One region of the Streptomyces sp. NPDC085946 genome, then DNA from elsewhere that is predicted to be linked to it. Evidence: riboswitches for the same ligand, from Rfam matches in the RefSeq annotation. Region 1 holds a riboswitch; each other region holds the start of a gene.
What was found. Region 1 has a riboswitch for S-adenosylmethionine ahead of ACIF8T_RS32365 (ABC transporter substrate-binding protein). Riboswitches for the same ligand answer to the same signal wherever they lie in the genome.
Positions count from the first base shown of each region.

Region 2: it holds a riboswitch for S-adenosylmethionine, as region 1 does, so the genes downstream of both, ACIF8T_RS03665 (aminotransferase class V-fold PLP-dependent enzyme) here and ACIF8T_RS32365 (ABC transporter substrate-binding protein) in region 1, are expected to answer to the same signal.
Region 3: it holds a riboswitch for S-adenosylmethionine, as region 1 does, so the genes downstream of both, thrC (threonine synthase) here and ACIF8T_RS32365 (ABC transporter substrate-binding protein) in region 1, are expected to answer to the same signal.

Region 1 covers NZ_JBITSF010000022.1:81,034-83,291, reverse strand. The annotation lists gene ACIF8T_RS32365 (ABC transporter substrate-binding protein) at 1-1,339, opposite strand, end outside; SAM riboswitch class IV at 1,709-1,822, opposite strand; gene ACIF8T_RS32360 (DUF1684 domain-containing protein) at 2,053-2,258, opposite strand, start outside.
Region 2 covers NZ_JBITSF010000001.1:823,081-825,338, reverse strand. The annotation lists gene ACIF8T_RS03665 (aminotransferase class V-fold PLP-dependent enzyme) at 1-861, opposite strand, end outside; SAM riboswitch class IV at 1,028-1,144, opposite strand; gene trpD (anthranilate phosphoribosyltransferase) at 1,229-2,258, opposite strand, start outside.
Region 3 covers NZ_JBITSF010000005.1:84,823-87,080, forward strand. The annotation lists gene ACIF8T_RS12630 (glucosyl-3-phosphoglycerate synthase) at 1-504, opposite strand, end outside; SAM riboswitch class I at 661-807, shown strand; gene thrC (threonine synthase) at 826-2,115, shown strand; gene ACIF8T_RS12640 (MoaD/ThiS family protein) at 2,234-2,258, shown strand, end outside.

The DNA.
Region 1 (2,258 bases):
TGTTCCCCCAGGCCGCGTCGTAGTCGCCCGACTGCAGGGTCGGCGTCAGCTGGGTGAGCTGGAGCTGCTTGAGGGTCACTCCGATGCCGACGGCCTTGAGCTGCTGCTGGATCAGCTCCAGCGCGGGCTGGTTGGTCGCCGCGTTGGGGACCCAGTTGATGGTCAGGGTGAGCTTCTTGCCGTCCTTGGCGCGGATGCCGTCGCCGCCTGTCTTCCAGCCGGCCCGGTCCAGCAGGGACCTCGCCCCGGCCGCGTCGAAGGGCAGGTCCGAGGCGAGGCTGGTGTAGTCGGGCGTGGTGTGGGCCAGGACGCTGGTCGCCGCCCGGGTGCCGGTGGGGAACACGGCGTCGGCGATCTGCTGCCGGTCGACGGCGAGCAGGATCGCCCGGCGCACCCGCGCGTCCCTCAGGACCGGCCGCGCGTTGTTGAGCCCGAGACCGAACACCACGCCCGGGTTGGCCCGCCGCTGGAGGGCGGCCTGGCCGCCCTCCAGCGTCGCCTCGTCGGCCTTGCCGACGCTGCTGATCGCGTCCACCTGGCCGGACTGGAGACTGCCGGCCCGCACCCCCGCTTCCGGTACGACCTTGAACACCAGCTCGTCCAGGTACGCCTCGCCCTTCTTGGTCCACCGCGAGGAACCCCAGGCGTAGCCGGTGCGCCTGGCCAGGGTGATCGACCGGTTCTGCACGTACTGCTTCAGCACGAAGGGACCGGAGCCGATCACGCCGTCGCTGCACTTCTGCTGCGGGGTCTTCCTCACGCTCGCCGACGACTCGATCCCCAGCGAGTGTGTCGACGTGGCTTGCAGGAACTGGGCGTTGGGCTCCTTGAAGGTGACCTTGACGGTGAGCGGGTCGACCACGGTGGTGCTCCTGACGCCGCTCAGGTAGCCCTGGGCCAGGGTCCCCAGGGCGCCGAGCTTCGGCACCGCGTCGAAGTTGTCCTTGACCACCTGCGCGGTCAGCTCGGAGCCGTCGCTGAAGGTGACCCCCGGCCTCAGGTGGAAGGTGAACGTAGTCGTGTCGGAGCTGATGTCCCAGCTCTTCGCCAGCCACGGCACGATCTTTCCGGTTCTGGGGTCCTGGTCGGTCAGGGAGTCCACGATCTGGCGCACCGAGTAGATGGTGTCGTTGCTGCCGACCTGCTGCGGATCCACGCAGCCGGCGTCCGAACCCACCGCGAAGGTCAGAGTGCCGCCGGACTTCGGCTTTCCGCTGCCACTGCTGCCGCTGCCGGAGCCGTCGGAACCGGATCCGCAGGCGGTCAGCAGCACACCGGCGGTGAGAAGGGCGGCCAGCGCCGCCCGTCGGGGGGATCTGAAAACCGGAAGTGTTGTCACGGAGGGGTTCTCCTACTCGGGTCACCGGGCACGGGGGTGCCGTACGAGGCGCGGGCGCGCACGGGCGTGCGGTCCCGGTCGGCGCGGTGCCGGTGGCGGGGGAGCGCTGTGCGGACAAGACTCGGGGGAAACGGGGGATCCGGCAGAGGGCGGGATCGGACGGAGACGGTGCGGCGACGACCGGTGCCGGACGCCGACCAGCGGGGAAGGACCCGTCAGGCCTGACAGAGGCAGCTGGTCGAGCGCTTCAGGTCGATGTGGCGCCTGCGCGCGAGCCGGGAGAACACCGTGGCGACGGCGAAGGAGGCACTGAGGTCATCACGGTGACGACGCATGCCGGTCCTCCCCATCTCCGGCCCCGCCGGAGGGGCCACGCGCTTGCGGGGATCGTCGGTGATCCCGCCGGGCTTTCACCTGGAGCACCCCACCGCGCGGGAGGGTTGCCGGTCAGCCAGCCAGGGCTTGACGCTGACACTCAATGCCGTTCGTGATCGTACGGAGCGAACTTGTCGTACGTCAATGCCGCACCGGGGAGGCCCTGTTGGGGACGCCGGGCCGTCTCGGCCGCCGGGTGGGTGCCCATCCCGCCGTCCTCCGGGCGCGTCCGTGCACCGGCGTCCGGGCCGCCGGCCGGAGGCGCTCCCCGGGACCGGGCCGGGCGGGGCACGCGCCGCCGGCCGGCCGCCGTTCCTTCGGCCGGCCGGCGGCCCGGCTCAGGACCCGCCGCGCTCGCGGGGGATCTTCTGGCCCGCCTCGATCGCCACCGGCAGCCGGTTCTCGGCCGGCGGCAGCGGGCAGGTGGCCAGGTCCGTGTAGGCGCACGGCAGGTTCGCGGCGCGGTTGAAGTCCAGCACGACCGTGCCGTCCGCGGTGGGCGGTCCGAGCGTCAGGGCCCGGTTGGCGGCGTAGGTGGTGACCC
Region 2 (2,258 bases), on a different contig from region 1:
GTTGGGCGAGCCGGCCTCGTGGCGGGCGGCGCCCTCGTGCCACTCCACGTCCACGCCCCCGTCCGCGCGCCGGGTGACCTTGCGGCTGGCGCCGCCGCCCGCGAGGTACGGCTCGGCCTCCCGCAGCCAGTCGGCGCGGCCGGCCAGGACCCCGGAGCCGAACGGGGCGTACAGCTTGTGCCCGGAGAAAGCGATCCAGTCGACGTCCAGCTCCCGGACGCTCACCGGGTGGTGCGGGGCCAGCTGGGCGGCGTCCAGGACGATCCGAGCACCGTGCGCGTGCGCGGCGGCGGCCAGTTCCCGTACGGGCCACAGCTCGCCGGTGACGTTGGAGGCGCCCGTGACGCACACCAGGGCCGGGCCGTGGGGATCGCGGTCGGCCAGGGCGCGCTCCAGCGTCCCGACGGCCTCGTCGGGGCTGCCGGGGGCGTCCAGGCAGGTGACCCGGGCGTCCCGCCAGGGCAGCAGCGCGGCGTGGTGCTCGGTCTCGAAGACGAAGACCTGGCAGCCGGCGGGCAGCGCGGCGGCGAGCAGGTTGAGGGAGTCGGTGGTCGAGCGGGTGAACACCACCTGGTCGGTCTCCCGGCAGTCGAGGAACCCGGCGACCGTGGCGCGGGCGTTCTCGAACAGGTCGGTCGAGAGCTGCGAGAGGTACCCGGCGCCCCGGTGGACGCTGCCGTAGTAGGGCGCGTACGCCGCCACGTCGTCCCAGACCCGCTGCAGGGCCGGGGCGCTGGCCGCGTAGTCGAGCGCGGCGTAGGCGACCTCGCCGCCGGTGACGAGGGGGACGGTGACGTCCCGGCCCAGAACGGGCAGCGGGGTGCGGACGGACCGGTCGGCGGCAGCGCTGGAGACGGACATGGCGGAACTCCCGTGACAGAGCAGGTGGCATCACCGCGCGAGCGCACACGGCTCCGGCGCGGAGAAGAAGGAAAAGGGCGTGCGGAGGCGGGGCTCTGCGGCCCTAACGCATTCGCTTGCTCACGGAAGGCTCCCTCGAACGACCAGGACCCCTGGTGACGCGAGGGGTCCGCGCTTGCCGTGGACCCTGCTGTCCACGACCTGGTCCTCACCCGGGGCACCCCGCCACGGACGGAGGGTTGCCGGACAGCCGGCCGGGGCCGAATGGCTGTCGCTCATGACCTGTTCAGCATCTTGCCACACGATCATCGGCGCGCAAGGCGCAGTCCGGATCCTGGACTGCGCCTTGCGTCACACCGCGTGCGGTTCAGGCGTTGCTGGCCGCCACCCAGCGCTCCAGCGTCCGCTTGGCCGCCCCGGAGTCGATGGACTCGGCGGCCTGCGCCATGCCGGCCCGGATCTGCTCGGCCAACGGCGCGTCCGCCGGCCGCAGGGCCACCAGCGCCGCAGCGGAGTTGAGCAGCACCGCGTCCCGGACCGGTCCGCTCTCGCCGTCCAGCAGACGGCGGGCGACCTCGGCGTTGTACGACGCGTCCGCGCCCCGCAGCGCCTCCACCGGCACCAGTTCCAGGCCGACGTCCCGGGGGTCGAAGGTCTCCTCGGTCACCTTGCCGTCGCGGACGACCCACACCCGGGAGGTGGCGGTGGTGGTCAGCTCGTCGAGGCCGTCGTCACCGCGGAACACCAGCGAGGAGTTGCCGCGCTCGGCGAGGACGCCCGCGACGATCGGCGCCATGCGCGGGTCCGCGACGCCGACCGCCTGCGCCCCGACCCGCGCCGGGTTGGTCAGCGGACCCAGCACGTTGAAGGTCGTGCGGATGCCCAGCTGGCCGCGGGCGGCGGCCACGTGACGCAGCGACGGGTGGAACTTCACCGCGAAGCAGAAGGTGATCCCGGCCTGCTCGGCGACCTCGGCGACCCGCCGCACGGGCAGTTCCAGGTTGACGCCGAGCTTCTCCAGGACGTCCGAGGCGCCCGAGGCCGACGACGCCGCCCGGTTGCCGTGCTTGACGACCTTGGCGCCCGTCCCCGCGACGACGATCGCCGACATGGTGGAGATGTTGACGGTCTTGGCGCCGTCGCCGCCCGTGCCGACGATGTCGACCGTGGCGCCCGGCACCTCGATCACGTTGGCGTGCTCGTACATCGTCCGCACGAGGCCGTTGATCTCCTGGACCGTCTCGCCCTTGGCGCGCAGCGCCACCGCGAAGCCGGCGATCTGCGCGTCGGTCGCCTCGCCGCGCATGATCAGGTCCATCGCCCAGGCGGTGTCGTCCGCGGACAGGTCCCGGCCGGCCAGCAGGCCGTTCAGCAGGGCGGGCCAGGTGCGGGCCGCC
Region 3 (2,258 bases), on a different contig from region 1:
CTGCCCGGCCGCGCCGCCGAGCGGCCGGTCGTACATGGCCTTCACCAGGTCGACGTCCGGGTCGGTGAGCAGCGGGCCCACGATCCCGGCGACGAAGTCGGAGGAGAACTCCTTCAGGTCGGCGTCCACGAAGCAGACGACGTCCCCCCGGGTCACCAGCAGGGACCGCCACAGCACCTCGCCCTTGCCGGGCACGGCGGGCAGGCGGGGCAGGATCGCGTCGCGGTGCACCACCCTCGCGCCCGCGGCGGCGGCCACCTGCGACGTGCGGTCCGTCGACCCGGAGTCGACCACGACGACCTCGTCGACGAGCGGCACCTGCTGCACGAGGTCGTGGCGGATGACGGCGACGATGTCGCCGACCGTCTCCTCCTCGTTGAGGGCGGGCAGGACGACACTGACCGACTGGCCGGTGGCGCGCTTGGCGGCGAGGATCTGGTGGAGCGGGCGATCGGTCACGGACCAGGAGCGGGTGCTCAGCCAGCGCTCGACTTCTTCCAGCACGGTCTGCGGCTCCTCACTGTTCGGATCACGTGGTCTCCGTGTGATCCATCTCGCGGTTCGGACGACTATCTCAACTGTCCTGGCCGTCGGTTACAGTCTTGGACAACGCGGGTGACCATCGCATGTCGGGGGCCACCGCTGCTGACAACCACATACAGCTCATCCAGAGGGGCAGAGGGACACGGCCCGATGAAGCCCCGGCAACCCTCCAGCCGGTCTTGTCACGTCGACGTGGCGAGGCTCCCGGCTAGGGAAGGTGCCAAATCCGTCTCACGGCGAGATGCGTCGTGAGGAAGATGAGGAGAAAGGGCCTCGCCTCACATGGCTGTGCAGACCGTTGCAAGCACCACCGAATCCGCCGCCCCCGTCGACCTGGGCCCCGCCACGGCGCTGTCCTGCCGCGAGTGCGGTCACCGGGTGCCCCTCGGCCCGGTCTTCGCGTGCGAGGAGTGTTTCGGCCCGCTGGAGATCGCGTACGACTTCTCCGGCCACGACGCCGAGGAGCTCCGCAAGCGGATCGAGGCGGGACCCGCGAACATCTGGCGCTACGCGCCGCTGCTGCCCGTCCCCGCGGACGTGGCGGACAAGCCGAACCTGAACCCCGGCTGGACCAAGCTCGTCCGGGCCGACAACCTCGCCCGCGAACTCGGCGTCACCGGCGGGCTGTACGTGAAGGACGACTCCGGCAACCCGACGCACTCCTTCAAGGACCGCGTGGTCGCCCAGGCGCTGGAGGCGGCGCGCGCCTTCGGCTTCACCACCCTGTCGTGCTCCTCCACCGGCAACCTGGCCGGCGCCGTCGGCGCCGCCGCCGCCCGCGCCGGCTTCCGCTCCTGCGTGTTCATCCCGCGCGACCTGGAGCAGGGCAAGGTCGTCATGGCCGCCGTCTACGGCGGCGAGCTCGTCGGCATCGAGGGCAACTACGACGACGTGAACCGCTTCTGCTCCGAGCTGATCGGCGACCCGGCCGGCGAGGGCTGGGGCTTCGTCAACGTCAACCTGCGGCCGTACTACGCGGAGGGGTCCAAGACCCTCGCGTACGAGATCTGCGAGCAGCTCGGCTGGCGGCTGCCGGACCAGATCGTGGTGCCGATCGCCTCCGGCTCGCAGCTCACGAAGATCGACAAGGGTCTCCAGGAGCTGATCCGGCTGGGGCTCGTCGAGGACCGGCCGTACAAGATCTTCGGTGCGCAGGCCGAGGGCTGCTCGCCGGTGTCGACGGCGTTCAAGGCCGGGCACGACGTGGTCCGCCCGCAGAAGCCGAACACCATCGCCAAGTCGCTGGCCATCGGCAACCCGGCCGACGGGCCGTACGTCCTGGACATCGCGCGCCGCACCGGCGGGGCGGTGGAGGACGTCACCGACGAGCAGGTCGTCGACGCGATCAAGCTGCTGGCGCGGACCGAGGGGATCTTCGCGGAGACCGCCGGCGGGGTGACCGTGGGGGTGACCCGCAAGCTGATCGAGAGCGGGGCCCTCGACCCCACGAAGAGCACCGTCGTGCTCAACACCGGCGACGGGCTCAAGACGCTCGACGCCGTGGCGGGCACGGGGCTCACCGCGACGATCCGGCCGAGTCTGGAGTCGTTCCGCGAGGCGGGGCTCGTCTGACGGGCCCGTCCGCCGTCTCCGCCTGCGGGCCGCCCGTGCCGGCCGCGCCCGCACGGCGGCAGCCGCAGATCCCCCCTGCCCCGCGCCCCCGGGGCGTCGTACCGACCGGAGGTCGAAAGTGAGCGTCACCGTCCGCATCCCCA